DNA from 2 places in the Streptomyces sp. NPDC043853 genome. Region 2 is predicted to be linked to the other one. Evidence: riboswitches for the same ligand, from Rfam matches in the RefSeq annotation. Region 2 holds a riboswitch; the other holds the start of a gene.
The links. Region 2 has a riboswitch for S-adenosylmethionine ahead of thrC (threonine synthase). Riboswitches for the same ligand answer to the same signal wherever they lie in the genome.
Positions count from the first base shown of each region.

Region 1 (11,014 bases), on a different contig from region 2:
CTGTGCCTGTTCCCGCGCGCCCGGGTGACCAGCCTCTTCCCCTTCCTGCTCTTCCTGCCGCTGCGCTTCCCGGCCTGGATGGTGCTGCTGTTCTGGTTCGCCCTGCAGTGGCTCGCGGCCCACCGGGCGGGGAGCGGGCCGGGGGTGGCGTACCTGGCCCATCTGGTGGGCTTCTCGCTGGGGTTCGCCTACGCCTGGGTGCGGTACCGGCCTGCGACTAGAGTGAGGCGACCAGCGACGGACACCGAGGGAGACACCACAAGTGATCACCGCGATCGTGCTCATCAAGACCAGCGTTGACCGCATTCCGGAGATCGCGGAATCGATCGCGGCCCTGGAGAACGTCAGCGAGGTCTACTCGGTGACCGGGACCTACGACCTGATCGCCATCGTCCGCGTGGCCCGCCACGAGAACCTGGCGGACATCATCCCCGGCAAGATCAGCAAGATCCAGGGCGTGGAGGCCACGGACACGCACGTCGCGTTCCGCACCTACTCCCAGCACGACCTGGAGGCGGCCTTCGCGATCGGTCTGGACGCGTAACACCGGCCGTGGACAGCCGACAGGCCCGGCGGGGGCTCCTCCCGCCGGGCCTGCGGTTTCCCGGGTAGTCAGGGCCGGGAGTCATGGGGGTCAGACCGCGGGGACGCAGCGGCCCTCCTCGGTGCGGTACTGCCACTTCGCGCCGTCGGTGACCAGCTCGCGGACCGCGCGGACGAACCGGTCGACGTGCTCGTCGGGGGTGCCGGCCCCGAAGCTGACCCGGATGGCGTTGAGGGACCTCTCGCCGGGGGCCGCCTCGGGTGCTCCGCACTCGCCCGGCTCCTGGGGCGCACTTCCCAGCAGGGTGCGGACCAGCGGGTGCGCGCAGAACAGGCCGTCGCGGACGCCGATGCCGTACTCGGCGGAGAGGGCCGCCGCGAAGTGGGAGCTGTTCCAGCCGTCCACCACGAAGGAGATCACGCCGACGCGCGGAGCCTCGTCCCCGAACAGCGAGAGGATCCGTACCTCGGGTACGCCGGCCAGGCCGGCCCGGACCTTGCCGATCAACTCCTGCTCGCGGGCGACCAGGGTGTCGAAGCCGGCCTCGGTCAGGGCCCGGCAGGCCGAGGCGATCGCGTAGACGCCGATCACGTTCGGGGAGCCGGCCTCGTGGCGGGCGGCGGTGGTGTGCCATTCGACGTCCACGCCGCCGTCCTCCCTGCGGACGACCTTCCGCGAGGCGCCGCCGCCGGCCAGGTACGGGTCGGCCTGCTGCAGCCAGTCCGCGCGGCCGGCCAGCACGCCCGAGCCGAAGGGCGCGTACAGCTTGTGGCCGGAGAAGGCGACCCAGTCCACGTCGAGGTCACGGACGGACACCGCGTGGTGCGGTGCCAGCTGGGCGGCGTCCAGGACGATCCGCGCGCCGTGCGCGTGGGCCGCCGCGGCGAGCTCCTTCACCGGCCAGAGTTCGCCGGTGACGTTGGAGGCACCGGTGACACAGACCAGGGCCGGGCCTTCCCCAAGCTCTCGGCTTCGCTCGAGCAGGGGAGACCCCAATGGGTCGCGGTCGGCCAGCGCCCGCTCCAGGGTCTCCACCGCCTCGCCCGGGGTGCGGGGCGCGTCGAGATACGTCACCTCGGCGCCCTCCCACGGCAGCAGTGAGGCGTGGTGTTCGGTCTCGAAGACGAAGACCCGGCAGCCGGCCGGCAGGGCCCGGGCCAGCAGGTTCAGCGAGTCCGTGGTGGAGCGGGTGAAGATCACCTGATCGGACGACCGGCAGTCGAGGAACCCGGCGACCGTGGCGCGGCTCTGCTCGAACAGGTCGGTGGACAGCTGGGAGAGGTAGCCGGCCCCGCGGTGCACGCTGCCGTAGTACGGGGCGTAGGCGGCGACATCGTCCCAGACCCGCTGCAGGGCAGGGGCGCTGGCCGCGTAGTCGAGGGCGGCGTAGGCGACTTCGCCCCCGGTGACGAGCGGGACGGTGACGTCGCGGCCGAGGACGGGCAGCGGCCCGGTGGTGGTGACCGCGGCGGCGGCGCAGGCGGGGTCGGTGGCCTCGGTGCAGCAGGCGGCGGTGGCGGCAGCGGTGGCGGTGTTCGGGTGCGCGGACATGGCGGTGTCTCCCGGGATGGCAGGGCTGAATGGCTTCGCTGGCCGTACACAGGTACGGCGCGGCGGCCGACCTGGGGGTCCACCGGAACGGAGTCCGGGGGAGGTACGGAAATGCCTCGGAGGTACGGGGGGACGTGGCCGCGGCTGTGCGCGGGTACGCCGAAGGGACCCTGATCCGAGGGGTGAAGAAAGGGCGCTACGCGCCTATCGCATTCGCTTGCTCACGGAAGGACGCTCCTCGAGAGACCAGGACCCCTGGTGTCGAGGGATCCGCGCTTGCCGTGGACCTTGCTGTCCACGGCCTGGTCATCACCCGGGGCACCCCGCCACGGAAGGAGGGTTGCCGGACAGCAAGCCGGGGCCAAAACGCTGTCACTCGTGACCTGGTCCAGAATCCTGCCACATGATCCAGAAAGCGCAAGCCCCCGTTCCACCATGTGGACGGGGGCTCGTGCGGGGCGGGGCCGGAGTCAGAGGTTGCTGGCGCGAACCCAGCGTTCCAGCGCGGAGCGGGCCGCACCCGAGTCGATGGAGTCGGCGGCGCGGGCGATGCCGACCCGCAGCTGCTCCTCCAGGGAACCGGTGCCCGGGTCGAGGGCGACCAGGGCCGCCGCCGAGTTCAGCAGGACCGCGTCCCTGGCCGGGCCGGTCTCCCCGCCCAGCAGCCGCCGGGCCACGTCCGCGTTGTACGAGGCGTCGGCCCCGCGCAGCTCGGAGACGTCGACCAGCGGGATACCGACGTCCCGGGGGTCGAAGGTCAGCTCCTCGACCCGGCCGTCGCGCACCCACCAGACCCGCGAGGTGGCGGTGGTGGTGAGCTCGTCCAGGCCGTCGTCACCGCGGAAGACCAGCGCCGAGGAGCCCCGCTCGGCGAGCACGCCGGCCACGATGGGGGCCATCCGGGCGTCGGCGACGCCCGTCGCCTGCGCGCGCACCCGGGCCGGATTGGTCAGCGGGCCGAGGAAGTTGAAGGTGGTGCGGATGCCCAGCTCGCGGCGGGCCGCCGCGACGTGCCGCAGCGCGGGGTGGAACTTGACCGCGAAGCAGAAGGTGACCCCGGCCTCCTCGGCGACGGCCGCGACCCGGGCGGGGGTGAGGTCCAGGTTGACGCCGAGCTTCTCCAGGACGTCGGAGGCGCCGCTCGCGGAGGACGCGGCCCGGTTGCCGTGCTTGACCACCTTGGCGCCGGTGCCGGCCACCACGATGGCGGACATGGTGGAGATGTTGACCGTTTTCGCGCCATCTCCGCCGGTCCCGACGATGTCCACGGTGCGCCCCGGAATATCAATCAGGTTGGCGTGCTCGTACATGGCCCGGACGAGGCCGTTGATCTCCGCGACCGTCTCGCCCTTGGCCCGCAGGGCGACCGCGAAGCCCGCGATCTGGGCGTCGGTGGCCTGCCCCCGCATGATCTGGTCCATGGCCCACTCGGTGTCCTCGGCAGCGAGATCCCTGCCGGTCAGCAGGGCGTCGAGGACGACCGGCCAGGACCTGGCCGCCACGTCGTCGCGGCCTGTCTGGGTCACCACGTTCATGGTCCGCTCCTGGGTCATCGGTCACTCTTGGAAATCAACGGCACCTCAAGCGTATCCAGCCGGGGCGAACGGCAGAGAGCCCCGTCCAGCGACTGGACGGGGCTCTCGCCGTGGCGAACTGTTTTCAGCCAGATCCGGGAATCAGGAGATCCACCGGTGGATCCGCGCGGGATCCGCCCGGATCAGTGGTGGCCGTGGCCGCTCTGGATCTCCTTGAACTCCTCGACGCTAGGCTTCTCGATCTGAGTGCCCTCGCCGTAGAAGCCGCGGCTCAGCTTGGCGCGGAGCTTCTCGGTCGCCTTGACCTTGCGCTCCACACCGTTCTCGTCGACCGTCGGGCCGATCTCGAGCGGCTCGTACTGGTGGTGCGTGGTGAGCTTGTGCAGCTCGCCCTGCGACAGCGGCGCGTGCACCTCGACGAACTCACCGTGCGGCAGGCGCTTGATGATGCCGGTCTCGCGACCGTGCAGCACCTTGTCCTTGTCCCGGCGCTGGAGGCCGAGGCAGATCCGCTTGGTGACGACGAAGGCGATGACCGGGCCGACGAAGAAGCCGATCCGCGCGAACCAGGTGATCGAGTTGATCGACAGGTGGAAGTACTGCGCGAACATGTCGTTTCCACCGGCGATCAGCAGGATCACGTACCAGGTGATCCAGGCGACACCGAAGCCCGTACGGGTCGGGACGTTGCGCGGGCGGTCCAGGATGTGGTGCTCGCGCTTGTCCCCGGTGACCCAGCCCTCGATGAACGGGTACACCGCGATCGCCGCCAGCACCAGCGGGAAGATCACCAGCGGGATGAACACGCCCAGGACCAGGGTGTGGCCCCACAGGTTGATCTCCCAGCCAGGCATGGCACGGATGAGGCCCTCGGAGAAGCCCATGTACCAGTCCGGCTGCGCGCCCGTGGACACGTGGTCCGGGACGTACGGGCCGAGGGCCCAGATCGGGTTGATCGAAGCGATGCCGGCGATGGCCGCGATGATGCCGAAGACCAGGAAGAAGAAGCCTCCCGCCTTGGCCATGTAGACCGGCAGCAGCGGCATGCCGACGACGTTCTCGTTGGTCTTGCCGGGACCCGCGAACTGGGTGTGCTTGTGGTAGAAGACCAGGATCAGGTGGGCCACCAGCAGGCCCATCATGATGCCGGGCAGCAGCAGGATGTGGATCGAGTAGAACCGGGCCACGAAGTCGTGGCCGGGGAACTCGCCGCCGAAGAGGAAGAACGACAGGTACGTGCCGACGATCGGCACGGACAGGATCGCGCCCTCCATGAAGCGGACACCGGTGCCCGAGAGCAGGTCGTCCGGCAGGGAGTAACCGGTGAAGCCGGTGAACATGCCGAGGACCAGCAGCAGGAAGCCGAAGATCCAGTTGATCTCGCGCGGCTTGCGGAACGCGCCGGTGAAGAAGACGCGCATCATGTGCACGAGCATCGCCGCGACGAAGATCAGGGCCGCCCAGTGGTGGATCTGCCGCATGAGCAGACCGCCGCGGACGTCGAAGCTGATGTCCAGGGTCGAGGCGAAGGCCTCGGACATCCGGACGCCCTGCATGGGCACGTACGAGCCGTGGTACTCCACCTCGTTCATGCTCGGGTGGAAGAACAGCGTCAGGTACACACCCGTGAGGATGATGATGATGAAGCTGTAGAGCGCGATCTCACCCAGCATGAAGGACCAGTGGTCCGGGAAGATCTTGCGCATGTTGGCCTTGGCGAGGCTGTAGATGCCCAGGCGGCCGTCCGCCCAGTCGGCTACGCGCTCGCCGCGCGGCGCTTTGCGCTCCGTGGTCGTGGCAGTGCTCATCCGCGCTCCCAGAATGCAGGACCGACGGGCTCCGCGAAGTCGCCGAGCGCTTCGAGGAAGCCTTCGTCATTCACACCGATCCGCAGCTGCGGAAGCGCGTGACCGGCCGGACCGAAGATGACCCGGCCGCCGTCGGAGAGGTCGAAGGTGGACTGGTGGCACGGGCAGAGCACGTGGTGGGTCTGCTGCTCGTACAGGCTGATCGGGCAGCCGACGTGGGTGCAGATCTTCGAGTAGGCGACGATGCCGTCGTGGGACCACTCGAGTTCCTGCTTGTCCTTGATGTCCTCCGGCTTGATCCGGACGATCATCAGGGCGGCCTTGCCGATCTGCTGCATGTAGTCGTGCTGCTCCTCCTCCAGGCCCTCGGGCTTGGCGAAGGTCAGCGAACCGACCATGACGTCCTCGGGACGCAGCGGCTCCATGGTGTTCTGGTTGATGAGCAGCTTGCCCTTCGCCCAGATCGTGTGGCGCAGCTTGTCCTCGGGCAGCGGGCCCAGGTCGCGCAGCAGCATCAGGCCGGAGAGCGGCACCAGGGCCAGCGCACCGAGCATGGTGTTGCGGATCAGCGGCCGGCGGCCGATGACCGACTCCTCGGCGCCGTCGGCGAAGTCCTGGAGGACCTTCGCCTTGACCTCGGGGGCGGCGGCGATCGGGTGCCGGTCGTCGGCGACCTCGACGTCGGACATCAGGGTGCGGGCCCAGTGGACCGCGCCCGCGCCGATGCAGAACAGGGCCGTGCCCAGGGTCAGGCCGAGGCTGAAGTTGAGCGCGCTCACGTGGCCGAACGGCCAGATGAACACGATCTTGTCGACCGGGATCGCCACGTACGCGACGATGAAGGCGATCGTGGCCAGCATCGACACCGTGAACAGCAGGGCCACGGTGCGCTCGGAGCGCTTGGCGGCCCGCTCGTCGATGTCCTGGATACGCGGCTTGTGGGCCGGCAGGCCGGGGTCGGCGAACGGGTCGTCCGCGACCACTACGCCACCGTGGTGCGCGTCGCCCTGCTCGCTCGGCAGGTGCTTCTCTTCGGGAATGTCTTGGCTACTCATGACTTCTTGGCCTTAGCGGTGTGGGCCGCGACCCAGACGGCGACAGCGATCAGCGCACCCAGACCGAAGACCCAGCCGAACAGACCCTCGGAAACGGGGCCGAGGCCGCCGAGCTTGAGACCACCCGGGTTGGTCGAGTACTCGCCGTTCACGTGCTGGAGGTACGCGATGATGTCCTTCTTCTCCTTCTCCGGCATGGTGGTGTCGGGGAAGGAAGGCATGTTCTGCGGGCCGGTGACCATGGCCTCGTAGATGTGCTTCGGCGAGACGTCCTCAAGGTTGGGCGCGTACTTGCCGTGCGTCAGCGCACCGCCCTCGCCGGTGAAGTTGTGGCACTGCGCGCAGTTGTTGCGGAACAGCTCGCCACCCTTGGCGATGTCGGCACCGGCCGGGTTGTACTGCTTCTCGGTCGGCGTGGCCGGGCCGGCGCCGAGGGACGCGATGTACGCGGCCAGCTGGTCGGTCTGGGCCTGGGTGTAGATGACGGGCTTCTTCGGCACCTGGGCGCCGGGCTGCTGGGCGGGCATGCGGCCCGTGCTCACCTGGAAGTCGACGGCGGCAGCGCCGACGCCCACCAGGCTCGGGCCGTCAGAGGAACCCTGACCGCCGGTTCCGTGGCAGCTTGCGCAACCCACGGCGTAGAGCTTCTTGCCCTCCTCGATGGCGAGGGACTGGGCGGTTTCATCGGCCTGCGCCTTGCCCGCGGGGGCGAAGGCGGCGTACAGCCCCCCAGTGGCCGCCAGCGCGAGGAGTAGAACGACGACCGCCGCCAGCGGATGGCGTCGTCGTGCGGAGAGCTTTTTCACGGATTACCCCGGTGTCAGGATCTTCTGCGTCGGTGTTTCTGGATGCGGTGCCGGGCGCGGGCCCGGCCACGTGTTTCGCTACTTGATCAGGTAGATCGTGGCGAAGAGGCCGATCCAGACGACATCGACGAAGTGCCAGTAGTAGGACACGACGATGGCCGAGGTCGCCTGCTCGTGGGTGAACCTCTTGGCGGCGTACGTCCGGCCGAGGACCAGCAGGAAGGCGATCAGGCCGCCCGTCACGTGCAGTCCGTGGAAGCCGGTGGTCAGGTAGAAGACCGAACCGTACGGACCGGACGAGAGGCTGAGGCCTTCGTGCTTGACCAGCTCGGTGTACTCGAACACCTGGCCGCCAATGAAGATCGCACCCATGACGAACGTGATGATGAACCACGTCCGGAGCTTCTTCACGTCACCGCGCTCGGCGGCGAAGACGCCGAGCTGGCAGGTGAGGGAGGAAAGCACCAGGATCGTGGTGTTCGTCGCCGAGAACGGAAGGTTCAGGAAGTCAGCCTGACTCTTCCAGTACTCGGCGCCTGTCACCGATCGCAGGGTGAAGTACATCGCGAAGAGGGCCGCGAAGAACATCAGCTCGGAACTCAACCAGATGATCGTTCCGACGCTGACGAGGTTCGGTCGATTGACCGTCGGGTGCGCGTGCCCGGTATCTACTGTCGTTGCTGTCGCCACGACCGACATTATGTCGGGCGCTTATCCGGCCCTCACGCCGGGGGGTGCCGTTCGGAGTGTCCGGGAGGTGTGCACTGCCCGAACGGCCCATCGGGCGGACCTTCCCGGTCCGTTCGCATACCTGTCCGAAGCGCTGCTGACTGGACGTCGGACGGAGTAGCATCCGCGCAAGATTTCCTGACGCGTGGAGGAAACGATGCGGGCGACTGCAAGGGTTCTGGTCTACAGCGACGACGCCAACACCCGGGAGCAGGTGCGGCTCGCTGCCGGGCGCAGGCCCGCCGCGGACCTGCCCGAGGTGGAGTACCTCGAATGCGCGACGCTGCCGGCCGTGCTGGAGGAGCTGGAGCGGGGCGGGATCGACGTCTGCGTGCTGGACGGGGAGGCCGTTCCGGCCGGCGGCATGGGAGTGTGCCGGCAGATCAAGGACGAGATCTTCCGGTGCCCGCCGGTGCTGCTGCTGATGGGGCGTCCGCAGGACGCCTGGCTGGCCACCTGGAGCCGCGCGGACGCGGCGGTGACGCTGCCGGTGGACCCGGTGGAGTTCCCGGACGCCCTGGCGGGCCTGCTGCGTGCGCGGCTGTCCGTGAACTCCTGACGGCACGGCGGTGTGCGGGTACCTCCGCAGGGGGGTACCCGCACACCGGTGTCAGACCTGCGGGCGCAGCCGGGCGTGGTCGACGGGGTTGTAGCCGTCCCGGACGCCCTTGAGCAGGGAGCTGCCCTCGCGCCATTCGTCCCAGTCCAGGTTCCAGTCGCCGAAGCCGTTGTCGAACGGGGTCATCCACTCGCCGATGCTGTTGACGACGGTGACGAGGTCGCCCTCGCGGATGTTCTCGTAGAACCAGGCGGCGTTGCCGGTGCTCATGCCGGTGCAGCCGTGGCTGACGTTGGTGTTGCCGTGCGAGCCGATGGACCAGGGCGCGGCGTGGACGTATTCACCACTCCAGGTGACGCGCGTCGCCCAGTAGACGTCCAGGTTGTAGTACTCGCTGCCGCCGATGCCGACGGTGTCCCCGCGCATCCGGACGTAGTACTGCTTGCCGAGAACCACCTTGGTGCCGTTGCGGGTGGCGAACCCGGGCTTTCCGGTGGTGACCGGGAGGGTGGTGACGACCTCTCCGTTGCGCTTGAAGGTCAGGTAGTGGTTGGCCGCGTCGGTGATGACCTCGACCCGGTCGCCGATCTCCAGCTTCACCGGTTTCGAGGCGGCACCGTGCAGAGCGCCGACCTTGATGCCCTCCAGGTTGCTCCGAACGGTGACGGTGGAGTGCGCGGGCCAGTACTCCTTCGGGCGGAAGTGCAGGGCGTCGTCGGCGATCCAGTACCAGGAACCCTCCACCTGGTGGGGTTTGACGTCCACGACCAGGGCCCGTTCGATCAGGGCGCGCGCCGCCTTGTCCGTCACGGGTTCGTTGAGTTCGGCCACGATGGGCTGTCCGACCCCGTACGTGCCCTCCTCCGGGGTGAACTCGACCTTGAGGAGCTTCTTTGCCGGGGTGGTGTCGAACGCCAGCGTGCGCTGCCCGGGAGCGCCCTTGTCGTTCTCCGTGCTGACGGTGACGGTGTATCGGACGCCGGCGGCGAGCGGCACGGTGCTGTGCCACCGGTCTCCCTTGGCGGAGAGTTCGCCGGCCAGCCGCCGGCCGTGCGTGTCCACGGCCAGGACGTCGGTGATGCGGCTTCCGCCGGCGTTCTTCGCCGTCACCTCCAGCGGCCGGTCGGGGTCGATGGGGCGGCTGCCCGCGGCCTGGTTGAAGGCGACCTGATCGGCCGCGTCATAAGGGGTGGCGGACAGCGGGTGGTCGCCTCCCCCGCACGCGGTGGCGCCGGCCCCGAGGGACGCGACCAGCAGGGAGCAGCTGACAACCGTCCAAAGACGCGGTGTGTGACTCATGGGGCCACGTTATGAATATCCGACTTACCCGGCGCGCTCGGTGAGGCAAAAGAGGGGCCCGGCCACCTCATCGGATGAGGTGACCGGGCCCCAAGTGGGTCAACCGGAACCGGTTACTGGTTCTGGTTCTCGCCGCGGTAGTACTCGTACACCCAGCCCCACAGGCCGACCAGGATGACCGGGGTGGAGAAGTACAGCAGCCACCAGCCGAAGACGACGCCGCTGAAGGCCAGCGCACCGCCGATGGCGAGCGCGAGCGGCATCCAGCTGTGCGGCGAGAAGAAGCCGAGCTCGCCGGCCTCGTCCGCGACGTCGGCCTCCTTGTTGTCCTGGGCCATCTCGTCCACACGCTTGGCCGTGAAGGCCAGGTAGTAGCCGATCATGACGCTCAGGCCGAAGGCCAGGAACAGCGCGGTGGTTCCGACCGGCTCCTTCGACCACACGCCATACACGATGGCCATGATCAGGATGAAGGCCGAGAGCCAGAGGAACATCTTGCCCTGGATCTTCACTTGCCGGCCTCCTTGCCGCTGGTGACGGCCGCCTTGACGCCCGCGTGGTCCTCGAGGTGCTCGAGGGCCGCGATCTCCGGGTGGTGCAGGTCGAACGCCGGCGATTCACTGCGGATGCGCGGCAGGGTGAGGAAGTTGTGCCGCGGCGGCGGGCAGGAGGTCGCCCACTCGAGCGAACGGCCGTAGCCCCACGGGTCGTCGACCTCGATCTTCTTGCCGTACTTGGCGGTCTTCCACACGTTGTAGAAGAACGGCAGCATCGACAGGCCGAGTACGAACGAGCTGATCGTCGAGAGCGAGTTCAGCGTGGTGAACCCGTCGGCGGCCAGGTAGTCCGCGTAACGGCGCGGCATGCCCTCGGCGCCCAGCCAGTGCTGGACCAGGAAGGTGCCGTGGAAGCCGAAGAACAGCGTCCAGAAGGTCATCTTGCCGAGGCGCTCGTCCAGCATCTTGCCCGTGAACTTCGGCCACCAGAAGTGGAAGCCGGCGAACATCGCGAAGACCACGGTGCCGAAGACGACGTAGTGGAAGTGCGCGACGACGAAGTACGAGTCGGAGACGTGGAAGTCCATCGGGGGCGAGGCCAGGATGACACCGGTCAGACCACCGAAGGTGA
Region 1 is NZ_JBWKDJ010000002.1:227,909-238,922, forward strand. Features, by position in the region: gene AC067U_RS06295 (rhomboid family intramembrane serine protease) at 1-300, shown strand, start outside; gene AC067U_RS06300 (Lrp/AsnC family transcriptional regulator) at 263-544, shown strand; gene AC067U_RS06305 (aminotransferase class V-fold PLP-dependent enzyme) at 635-2,095, opposite strand; SAM riboswitch class IV at 2,363-2,479, opposite strand; gene trpD (anthranilate phosphoribosyltransferase) at 2,566-3,630, opposite strand; gene qcrB (cytochrome bc1 complex cytochrome b subunit) at 3,813-5,438, opposite strand; gene qcrA (cytochrome bc1 complex Rieske iron-sulfur subunit) at 5,435-6,493, opposite strand; gene qcrC (cytochrome bc1 complex diheme cytochrome c subunit) at 6,490-7,299, opposite strand; gene ctaE (aa3-type cytochrome oxidase subunit III) at 7,378-7,998, opposite strand; gene AC067U_RS06335 (hypothetical protein) at 8,186-8,587, shown strand; gene AC067U_RS06340 (L,D-transpeptidase) at 8,639-9,886, opposite strand; gene AC067U_RS06345 (cytochrome c oxidase subunit 4) at 10,000-10,398, opposite strand; gene ctaD (aa3-type cytochrome oxidase subunit I) at 10,395-11,014, opposite strand, start outside.
Region 1: another riboswitch for S-adenosylmethionine. It lies ahead of AC067U_RS06305 (aminotransferase class V-fold PLP-dependent enzyme); the one in region 2 lies ahead of thrC (threonine synthase).

Region 2 (11,014 bases):
TCCTCCAGGAGCGCGGCGATCGGGCCGGGCTCGCGGTGCGCCAGGCCCGGCATCGCGTTGTACAGGTGGGTGGCGACGGTGGCGCCCGCGTCGATGGCCTGCCGGGTCTGTTCGTACGTGGAGTCGGTGTGCCCGATCGCGGCGATCACCCCGTGGTCGGCGAGCAGCCGTACGGAGTCCAGGCCGCCGGGGAGCTCGGTGGCGAGGGTGACCATCTTGGCCGTTCCGTGCGCGGCGTCGACCAGCTTGCGGACCTCGGCCGGGTCGGGGTCGCGGAGCAGGGACTCCTTGTGCGCGCCCTTGCGGCAGGGGTTGATGAACGGTCCCTCGAAGTGGACGCCCGCGATGTCGCCCTGCTGGGTCAGTTCGGCGAGCAGGCCGGCCCGGCGGGCCAGTTCGTCGAGGTCGCCGGTGACGGTGGAGGCGATCAGGGTGGTGGTGCCGTGCGCGCGGTGGGTGCGGACGCCCCGGAGGACCTCCTCGGCGGTGCCGGAGGTGAAGGAGGCGCCGCCGCCGCCGTGGTTGTGCATGTCCACGAAGCCGGGGACGAGCCAGTGGCCGGAGAGGTCGAGGTGCGCCGCGCCCTCGGGTGCGCTGCCGGCGATCCGCTCGCCGGTGACGATGACCCGGCCGCCTCGGACGGTGCCGGTGGGCAGCACCACCGTGGCCCCGGAGAGAACGGTGCTGTGTGCGCTTCCGGACATCAGGCAGGTACCTCCGTGGCGAGTAGGTCCCAGGCGAGCAGCCCTGCGCCCAGGCATCCGGCGGTGTCCCCGAGGGCCGCCGGCACGATGTGGGGGAGCCGCTGGAACGTCACGCGTTCCCTGACGGCCGTCCGTAGCGGTGTGAACAGGGTTTCCCCGGCCTCGGCGAGTCCGCCACCGATGATCAGCGTGCGCGGGTCCAGCAGGGTGAGGGCGGTGACCAGGCCGTCGGCGAGGGCGTCGACGGCGGTCTGCCAGACCCGTGCGGCCGCCGGGTCGCCGGAGGCGACGGCCTTCGCGCAGTCCGCGGCGTCCGCGCCGGGGGCGCCGGAGGCGGCCGCCCAGGCGCGGGAGACGGCGGCGGCGGAGGCCAGGGTCTCCAGGCAGCCGCGCTGGCCGCAGCCGCACTCGGGGCCGCCGGGGCGGACCACGATGTGGCCGATCTCGCCGGCGTACCCGTGGGCGCCGGCCTCGATGCGGCCGTCGATGCCGATGGCGCCGGCGATGCCGGTGCCGAGCGGGACGAACAGGAAGCGGTCGGCGTCCCGGCCGGCCCCGATGCGGCCTTCGGCGAGGCCGCCGGCGCGTACGTCGTGGCCGAGGGCGACCGGGATCCCCGCCAGGCGCGCGCTGAGCAGCTCGCGCAGGGGGACGTCACGCCAGCCGAGGTTGGCGGCGTAGACGGCGATGCCGCGGTCGGCGTCGACGATGCCGGGGACGGCGACGCCGGCCGCCGCGGCGGCGGTGCCGTACCGCTCGGCGCCCAGGGCGCGGAGGTCGGCGGCGAAGCCGAGGATCGACTCGACGACGGCGTCGGCGCCCCGGTCGCGGCCGGTCGCGCGGCGCGCCTCGTGCAGCAGGGAGCCGTCCTCGGCGACGAGGGCGGCCTTCATCCCGGTGCCGCCCACATCGAGGGCGATGACGTGTTTCACGGGTTTCACGGTGGACAGTCTCGCGTGCCGGAAGGGGAAAGGTCTAGTCCATTGAGGGGGTTTGTTGAGCGGCCATACAAAAGGACCGCTCCGGTTGTGGGTGAACGGCCGAAGTGGTGTAGACCTTATGAGCATCGTACGGACAACCTGGGGTGGATCGAGAGCTGTGCAGGGCCGTTACCGAAAGGCCGCCGCGACGGCTGCCGCGCTGTGCCTGACCATGACGCTGACGGCGGGCTGCGGAGCCCTCGCCTCCAGTGGGGACAACGAGGTGACCCTCCGGGTCGTGGCGGCCGACTACGGCGACAGTCCGCAGAATTCCTCCGCCGCCTACTGGAAGACCCTCGCCACCGACTTCGAGAAGGCCAATCCGGGCGTCAAGGTCGACGTCAGCGTCTACTCCTGGTCGGAGGTCGACGCCAAGGTCGCCGAGATGGTCGAGGCCGGCAAGGCCCCGGACATCGCGCAGATCGGCGCCTACGCCGACTACGCGGCGGACGGGAAGCTCTACCGGGCCGACGAACTGCTCTCGGTCCGCACCGAGGCGGACTTCCTCGGGCCGCTCGCCGACGCCGGCATGGTCGACAAGGTCCAGTACGGCATGCCGTTCGTGGCCAGCACACGACTGCTGTTCTACAACCGCGCGCTCTTCGCCGAGGCGGGCATCACCGGCAAGGGCGAAGGCGCCGAGTGGCACCCGAAGACCTGGGCGGACCTGGAGTCGGCGGCGAGGAAGCTCAAGGCGAAGGGCGTGAAGACGCCCTTCGCGCTGCCGCTCGGCCGCGAGGAGGCCCAGGCCGAGACCATGCTGTGGCTGCTCGCCGGCGGAGGCGGCTACACCGACACCGAGGAGCGCTACGCCATCGACTCCCCGGCCAACGTCCGCACCCTCGAATGGCTCCGCGACAAGCTCGTCGAGCCCGGCCTGACCGGCCCCGTCGAACCCGGCAAGCTGGACCGGCAGGCCGCCTTCGCCGCGTTCACCCGCGGCGAGGCCGGCATGCTCAACGGGCACCCCGCCCTGATGAAGCAGGCCGAGGCCAAGGGCGTGGCGTACGGCATGGTGCCGATGCCCACGGTGGACGGGGAACCGCACTCCACGATGGGCGTCGCGGACTGGGTGATGGCCTTCCGCAACGGCCACCGCAAGGAGGCCGGCAAGTTCCTGGACCACCTGTTCACCACGGAGAACGTCACGAAGTTCACCGAGACCCACGGCCTGCTGCCCGCCACCACCAGCGGCTACCACGCCATGGAACGCGGCACCGGAGTCCACAGCGGGCGGCTGCGCACCTTCCTGCCGGCCCTGCCCACCGCCCGGCTCTACCCCGTGAACAAGAAGTCCTGGGCCGCCGTCAGCGAGGACGTCAAGCAGAACATCGGCTCGGCCCTGCGCCCCGCCCCGGCCTCGCCGGCCAAGACGCTGGAGGAGCTCGCGGCGAAGGCCCACGCGGCGGACGGCGGCCGCTGACCGGCCGCTGACCGGCCGCTGACCGGCCGGCGGCCGGCCGCCGGGGTCGGCCGCCGGGCAGGGCCGTCCGGGTGTCGGAGCCCGGCGATATGTTGGACCGTATGACCGCCGACGACCAGCCGCCGCTCTCGGAACGCGAAGCCGCCGTGCTCGCGTACGAGGGCCGCAGCTGGCCCGGTCCGGGCGCGAAGGAGCGGGCGATACGCGAGGGCCTCGGCCTGACCCCGGTCCGCTACTACCAGCTGCTGAACGCCCTCATGGACGACCCCCGCGCCCTGGCCCACGCCCCGGGCACGGTCAACCGCCTCCGCCGCATCCGCGACGCCAGACGCGCCCGGCGCTGACCGCCCCGGCGCGGGCAACCCCGCCGCCGTGTGGGCAGTCGTCCCGCCCCGGTGTGGGCAGGCGTCCCGCAGGGCGGGACGGGTGGGCACACCGGGACACCCCCGCCCGGCGGCTTGTACCCCGCCCAGCCGGAGCCCGGCTCGGGCCTGAAGCCCGCTCCGCGAGCCAAGCCCCCCTTCCCGCGAACCCTGGGCGGAGCACATGGCCCCCCGGTAGGGTCAATCGCATGGGGAGCCATCCGCACGACCTGCCGATGCCCGTCACCGCCGCCGGACGCGAGGGCCTGGAAGCCCTGCTCCGCGCACCCCGCCGTTCCGTGGTCGCGCTCGACTTCGACGGCACCCTCGCCGACATCGTTCCCGACCCCGACCAGGCCCGCGCCCATCCCGGCGCCGTCCCGGCACTGTCCGAGCTCGCGCCGAAGGTCGCCTCCGTCGCGGTGATCACCGGCCGTCCGGCCGGGGTCGCCGTCCGCTACGGCGGCTTCGCCGGCGCGTCCGGCCTGGAGCACCTCGTCGTGCTCGGCCACTACGGGGCGGAGCGCTGGGACGCGGTCAGCGGCAGTGTGCAGGCCCCCGCCGAGCACCCGGGCGTGGCCGCGGTCCGGGCCGAGCTCCCGGGCTACCTCGACTCCATCGGCGCCTGGCAGGGCACCTGGATCGAGGAGAAGGGCCGGGCCCTGGCGGTCCACACCCGCCGCACGGAGGACCCGGCCGCGGCCTTCGCGGCCCTCCGAGAACCGCTCGAAGAGCTGGCGCGCAAGCACGGGCTGATGGTCGAGCCCGGCCGCGCCGTCCTGGAGCTCCGCCCGCCGGGCACGGACAAGGGCGTCGCCCTGACCGAATACCTCGCCGAGGTCGACGCGGAGGCCGTCGTCTACGCGGGCGACGACCTGGGCGACCTCGCGGCGTACGCGGCAGTGGAAAAACGCCGCGCCGACGGCCGGCCCGGCCTCCTGGTCTGCAGCGGCTCCGCGGAAGTGCCCGAACTGGCCGCCCGGGCCGACCTCGTCCTGGGCGGCCCCGCGGATGTCGTCGCCTTCCTCTCCGCCCTCGCCGCGGCCGTCGTCTGACCGACCGCGCCCCCCTAGGCCCTACACCGCGCGGAGCGCGTCCAGCTGGGCCTTGAACCAGGCCGAGGGCGGGAGCGCGGTGGCGGCGGCAGCCAGCCGTTTCGTACGGTCCGCGCGTTCCGCGGCCGGCATGGACAGGGCTCGGTGGAGGGCCTCCGCCGTCGCCGAGACGTCGTACGGGTTCACCCCGAGCGCGTCCTCGCGGAGCTCCGCGTACGCGCCCGCCTCCGTCGACAGCACCAGCGCGCAGCCCTGCTCGGAGACCACGGGGATCTCCTTGGAGACCAGGTTCATCCCGTCCCGCAGCGGATTGATCAGTGCGACGTCGGCCAGCCGGTAGGCGGCCAGCGACCGCGCGAAGTCGTCCTGCACGGAGACCAGCACCGGCTGCCAGTCCGCCGTGCCGAACTCCGCGTTGATGTCCAGCGCCAACCGGGAGACCGCCGCCGTGTAGTCCCGGTAGACCGCCAGGTCCTGCCGGGAGGGGTAGGCCGAGGCCAGGTGGACCACCTCGCCGCGCCACTCGGGGTGCGCGGCCAGCAGCTCCCGGTAGGCGAGGAGGCCGCGGACGATGTTCTTCGAGAGTTCGGTGCGGTCGACGCGGACGATGGTCTTCCGGTCGCCGATGTCGGCCCGCAGCGCGGCCAGCCGGTCGTCCACCTCCGGCCGGTGGGCCAGCCGGCGCAGTTCCTCCCCGTCCACTCCCAGCGGGTACACCGCCACCCGGGTGCTGCGCCGCGGCCCGCCGGCCCGCCGGTGGTGCACCCCGCGCCAGGGGTCCCCGGTCGGCCAGACCCCGTCCGCCGTGCCGCTCGCGCTGTCGATGTGCGCGCCGCGGATGAACGCCGCCGACCATCCCCAGGTGTGGAAACCCAGCTCGTCGGCGCCCAGCAGGCCCCAGAGGAGTTCCTCGCGGATGTCGTCCGGGAGCATCCACAGCTGGTCGGCCGAGGCCCACGGCGTGTGCGTGAAGTGGGAGATCCGCAGGTCCGGCCGGAGCTCCCGGAGCATCCCCGGGACCAGGGACAGCTGGTAGTCCTGGACCAGCACGGCCGCGCCCTCGGCGGCCTCCGCCGCCAGCGCCTCCGCGAAGGCCCGGTTGTACGTGCGGTACGAGGCCCAGCGGCGCCGGAACTCCGCGTCGAAGACCGGCGCGTGCGGGATGTCGTACAGCCCGTGGTGGGTGAACCAGAGCACCGAGTTCGAGATGCCGTTGTACGCCTCGTGGTAGACGTCCGGGTCGATGACCAGCATGCGGACGCCCGGCTCGGACACGCCCCGGCGGACCGCCTCGCGGTCGCCCTCGCTCAGCGCCGCGCAGATCCACAGGGCGTCCGGCTGCCCGTCGAGCGCGGCGGACAGGCCGGAGACCAGCCCGCCTCCGCCGCGCCGGGCGCCGAGTGTGCCGTCGGCGGAGAGGTCGTACGAGAGCGGGCCACGGTTCGCTGCGACGAGGAGCTGGGAAGCCATGCGGCGAACCTAGCCCGGCCCGCGCTCGCTCAAACGTCCGTTGCGCCGGGTTGTGGGTGGTGTGGCCGTCCTCACGCGACGCGGCGGGACGGGTACTCCTCGATCTCGCACATCGGCGGCCGCTCCTCCGTGTCCACCGGGTAGGTGTGCGGAACGAAGCCGTCCGGGCCCCGCTCGAACTGGGTCAGGACCGGCCGGACCAGATGGCCGCGGGACAGCCGTACCTGTGCGGTGCGGTAGATCGCGGCGGCCATCCGGCCCAGCGCACGGCCGTCCTGGTGGCGGTGCAGCCGGACGCCCACGTCGACCTGCGCGAGGGCGTCCAGGCCGACCGTGTGCAGTGCGTCGACGAGCAGTCCGAGCTCCACGCCGTAGCCGACCGGGAAGGGGAGGCGTTCCAGCAGGGACCGGCGGACGGCGTACTCGCCGCCCAGCGGCTGCACGAAGCCGGCCAGCTGCGGCCAGTGCAGGTTGAGCAGCGGGCGGGCGACCAGCTCGGTCACCCTGCCCCCCTGTTCGGCCGCACCGGGACGGCCGCCCGCCGCACCGGGACCGCCGCCGGCGAGCGGGCGGTCGTACATCGCCTTGACGAACTGGATCTCCGGGTCGGTCAGCAGCGGGCCGAGGATCCCGGAGACGAAAACGGAGGAGAAGTCGCGCAGATCGGCGTCGACGAAGCAGACGATGTCGCCGGTGGTCGCGAGCAGCGAGCGCCACAGCACCTCGCCCTTGCCGGGCAGGGCGGGTATCCGGGGCAGGATCTCGTCCCGGTGCACCACGCGGGCGCCCGCCTTGGCGGCCACCTCGGCGGTCCGGTCGGTGGAACCGGAGTCGATCACCACCAGCTCGTCGACCAGAGGGACCGGCAGCCCGTCCATCAGGTCCCGCCGGATCACCTCGACGATCTCCCCGACCGTGGGTTCCTCGTCGAGTGCGGGCAGCACCACGCTGACCGTCGTCCCGGCCGCCCGCTTGGCGGAAAACAGCTGGTCGAGCGGCCTGTCGGCGGCGGACCAGGAGCGGTCTGCCAGCCAGCGCTCCACCTCTTGCAGCACTCCGGTACTCCCCAAACGTGATCCATCTCGCGGTTCGGACAGCTGTCTCACCCGCCCGCACCTTCGGTTACAGTCTTGAACAACGCGCTGGACCTCCGCATGCCGGGGTACGGCGCAGACAAACGCCCGGGTGCGCCATAGAGCGCGCGGCCCGGAGCCATACCGCTCATCCAGAGGGGCAGAGGGAAACGGCCCGTTGAAGCCCCGGCAACCCTCCAGTCGGTCTCGCGATGCGTCACGCAGCGAGGTCCCCGGCTAGGGAAGGTGCCAAATCCGTCTCGTGGCGAAGTGCGTCACGAGGAAGATGAGGAGAAAGGGCCTCGCCATCATGGCTGCACAGACTGTCGCCACCTCTGTCGATCTCGGACCCGCCGCCGCGCTTTCCTGTCGCGAGTGCGGCACCCGCTTCGACCTCGGCCCCATCTTCGCGTGCGCCGAGTGCTTCGGCCCGCTCGAGGTGGCGTACGACCTGCCCGTCGGCACTGGATCTCCTGAAGACGTCGAGGCCCTCCGCGCCGCGATCGAGGCCGGCCCCAACAACATCTGGCGGTACGCCCCGCTGCTGCCCGTCCCGGCCGACGTGGCGGAGAAGCCGAACCTGAACCCGGGCTTCACCAAGCTGGTCCAGGCCGACAACCTGGCCAAGGAGCTGGGCGTCACTGGCAAGCTCTACGTCAAGGACGACTCCGGCAACCCGACGCACTCCTTCAAGGACCGCGTCGTCGCGATCGCCGTGGAGGCCGCCCGCGCCTTCGGCTTCACCACCCTGTCCTGCTCCTCCACCGGCAACCTGGCCGGCGCCGTCGGCGCCGCGGCCGCCCGCTCCGGCTTCCGGTCCTGCGTGTTCATCCCGCACGACCTGGAGCAGGGCAAGGTCGTCATGGCCGCGGTGTACGGCGGCGACCTGGTCGGCATCGAGGGCAACTACGACGACGTCAACCGCTTCTGCTCCGAGCTCATCGGCGACCCGCTGGGCGAGGGCTGGGGCTTCGTCAACGTCAACCTCCGCCCGTACTACGGCGAGGGGTCCAAGACCCTGGCGTACGAGATCTGCGAGCAGCTCGGCTGGCAGCTGCCCGACCAGATCGTGATCCCGATCGCCTCCGGCTCGCAGCTCACGAAGATCGACAAGGGTCTGCAGGAGCTCATCAAGCTGGGTCTGGTCGAGGACAAGCCGTACAAGATCTTCGGCGCCCAGGCCGAGGGTTGCTCGCCCGTCTCCACCGCCTTCAAGGCCGGTCACGACGTGGTCCGCCCGCAGAAGCCGAAGACCATCGCCAAGTCCCTGGCGATCGGCAACCCGGCGGACGGCCCGTACGTGCTCGACATCGCCCGCCGCACCGGGGGTTACGTGGAGGACGTCAACGACGAGCAGGTCGTCGAGGCCATCAAGCTGCTCGCGCAGACCGAGGGCATCTTCGCCGAGACCGCGGGCGGCGTGACCGTCGGCGTCACGAAGAAGCTCATCGAGAACGGGCAGATCGACCCTGCGCTGACCACCGTCATCCTCAACACCGGTGACGGCCTCAAGACCCTGGACGCGGTCGCCGGGGACACCGGCCAGACCGCCGTCATCCGCCCCAGCCTGGACGCGTTCCGCGCCGCCGGCCTGGCCTGACCACCCCCTACGCACTACCGGAAAGGCAGTGTCGCCATGAGCGTCAACGTCCGCATCCCCACCATCCTGCGCACCTACACCGGCGGCCAGGCCGAGGTGCCCGCCGAGGGCACGACCCTCGCCGAGGTCATCGACTCCCTGGAGCAGAACCACCCGGGCATCGCCGCGCGCGTCCTGGACGACCAGGGCAAGCTGCGCCGCTTTGTGAACGTCTACGTCAACGACGACGACGTGCGCTTCGAGGGCGGGCTGGAGACGGCGACGCCGGACGGTGCCGGAGTTTCCATCATCCCGGCCGTCGCGGGCGGCTGCTGAATCCCGGCGCCATTACGGCGACCTGATGCCGGCTCGGCGGTGAAGCCTCGGTGACCCGTCGGTAGCTGACACGCGCAACCCCTGAATTGCCCCTTCCGCAAAAGCGGAGGGGGCAATTCTGCTTGATTGGGCGCGGTAGAGTTGGGGAAGCCCCCTCCGCTGTTCTTGCCCGCCGCATATGAACGGGCGCTTCCATGGTCGACATCGGGCCAATGTGCGTGTGCGATATGGGGCATTGGCGCCTTCTGTCAGGCCCGTGTTGCCCAGGAGTATGGCAAATTTTCCGACTATTTCGGCCTTTCCGCATGTCCAGATTTCTCGTCGGAATGACCTGTTGCAGACAGCTCCGGTCCGGATACATTCAGCCGCGGTCGACGCGTTCCGACGCAAGTTATGACCCGGGATCGCGAAGTGTGATCCTGCGCAAGGGCCAGTAATAGGGGAGTTAGGCATGGCTCAGGGCACCGTCAAGTGGTTCAACGCGGAGAAGGGCTACGGCTTCATCGCGGTCGACGGTGGTGCGGATGTGTTCGTCCACTACAGCGCCATCCAGATGGACGGGTACCGCACCCTTGAAGAGGGTCAGCGGGTCGAGTTCGAGATCTCGCAGGGCCAGAAGGGCCCGCAGGCTGACATGGTCAAGCTCGCGCAGGTCTGATCCAACGGCGTTCGACCACCGACAGACGTACCCGCGAGGGGCCCGTATCCCGGACAGGGATGCGGGCCCCTCGCGCGTCCGCCGGTGTCCGCCGGCGCTCCTGCCTGAGTCTTGTCCGGGCGATGTCCACAGCTCGCCTGACTCGCTTGCGCCCACCCGTCGCCCGACCGCCACCCCTCAATGAGCCTGCTTCGCAGGCGCTTGCACTCGAGGGGGTCGAGTGCTAATCATTGGCGTTAGCACTCTCCGGGTGAGAGTGATAAAGACGAGGACCGAGTCGGTGAGGCTCGCGGGCCGGGCGGGAAGGAACCGTCAGGTGCGCAAGCCGTCCGTCGCGGGCGCCGGGCGCGGTCCGAAGGCAATCCACCCCAGTCCGGGAGGACCACTTCACATGGCCAAGATCATCGCGTTCGACGAGGAGGCCCGGCGCGGTCTCGAGCGCGGCATGAACCAGCTCGCCGACGCCGTCAAGGTCACGCTTGGCCCCAAGGGCCGCAACGTCGTCCTCGAGAAGAAGTGGGGCGCTCCCACGATCACCAACGATGGTGTTTCCATCGCCAAGGAGATCGAGCTGGAGGACCCGTACGAGAAGATCGGCGCCGAGCTGGTCAAGGAAGTCGCCAAGAAGACGGACGACGTCGCCGGTGACGGTACGACCACCGCGACCGTTCTGGCCCAGGCCCTGGTCCGCGAGGGCCTGCGCAACGTGGCCGCCGGCGCCAACCCGATGGCCCTGAAGCGCGGCATCGAGAAGGCCGTCGAGGCCGTCTCCGGCGCCCTGCTGGAGCAGGCGAAGGATGTCGAGACCAAGGAGCAGATCGCTTCCACGGCCTCCATCTCCGCCGCCGACACCCAGATCGGCGAGCTCATCGCCGAGGCCATGGACAAGGTCGGCAAGGAAGGCGTCATCACCGTCGAGGAGTCCAACACCTTCGGTCTGGAGCTCGAGCTCACCGAGGGCATGCGCTTCGACAAGGGCTACATCTCGGCGTACTTCGCGACCGACATGGAGCGCATGGAGGCGGCGCTCGAGGACCCCTACATCCTCATCGTCAACTCCAAGGTCAGCAACGTGAAGGACCTCCTTCCGCTGCTGGAGAAGGTCATGCAGTCCGGCAAGCCGCTGCTGATCATCGCCGAGGACGTCGAGGGCGAGGCCCTGTCGACCCTGGTCGTCAACAAGATCCGCGGCACCTTCCGCTCCGTCGCGGTCAAGGCCCCGGGCTTCGGTGACCGCCGCAAGGCCATGCTCGGTGACATCGCCATCCTCACCGGCGGCACGGTCATCTCCGAGGAGGTCGGCCTCAAGCTGGAGAACGCGGGCCTGGACCTGCTCGGCCGCGCCCGCAAGGTCGTCATCACCAAGGACGAGAC
Region 2 is NZ_JBWKDJ010000004.1:501,697-512,710, reverse strand. Features, by position in the region: gene nagA (N-acetylglucosamine-6-phosphate deacetylase) at 1-704, opposite strand, end outside; gene AC067U_RS14530 (ROK family protein) at 704-1,597, opposite strand; gene AC067U_RS14525 (ABC transporter substrate-binding protein) at 1,803-3,107, shown strand; gene AC067U_RS14520 (DUF3263 domain-containing protein) at 3,209-3,451, shown strand; gene otsB (trehalose-phosphatase) at 3,679-4,524, shown strand; gene AC067U_RS14510 (alpha,alpha-trehalose-phosphate synthase (UDP-forming)) at 4,546-5,994, opposite strand; gene AC067U_RS14505 (glucosyl-3-phosphoglycerate synthase) at 6,066-7,049, opposite strand; SAM riboswitch class I at 7,213-7,360, shown strand; gene thrC (threonine synthase) at 7,378-8,667, shown strand; gene AC067U_RS14495 (ubiquitin-like small modifier protein 1) at 8,704-8,982, shown strand; gene AC067U_RS14490 (cold-shock protein) at 9,434-9,640, shown strand; gene groL (chaperonin GroEL) at 10,032-11,014, shown strand, end outside.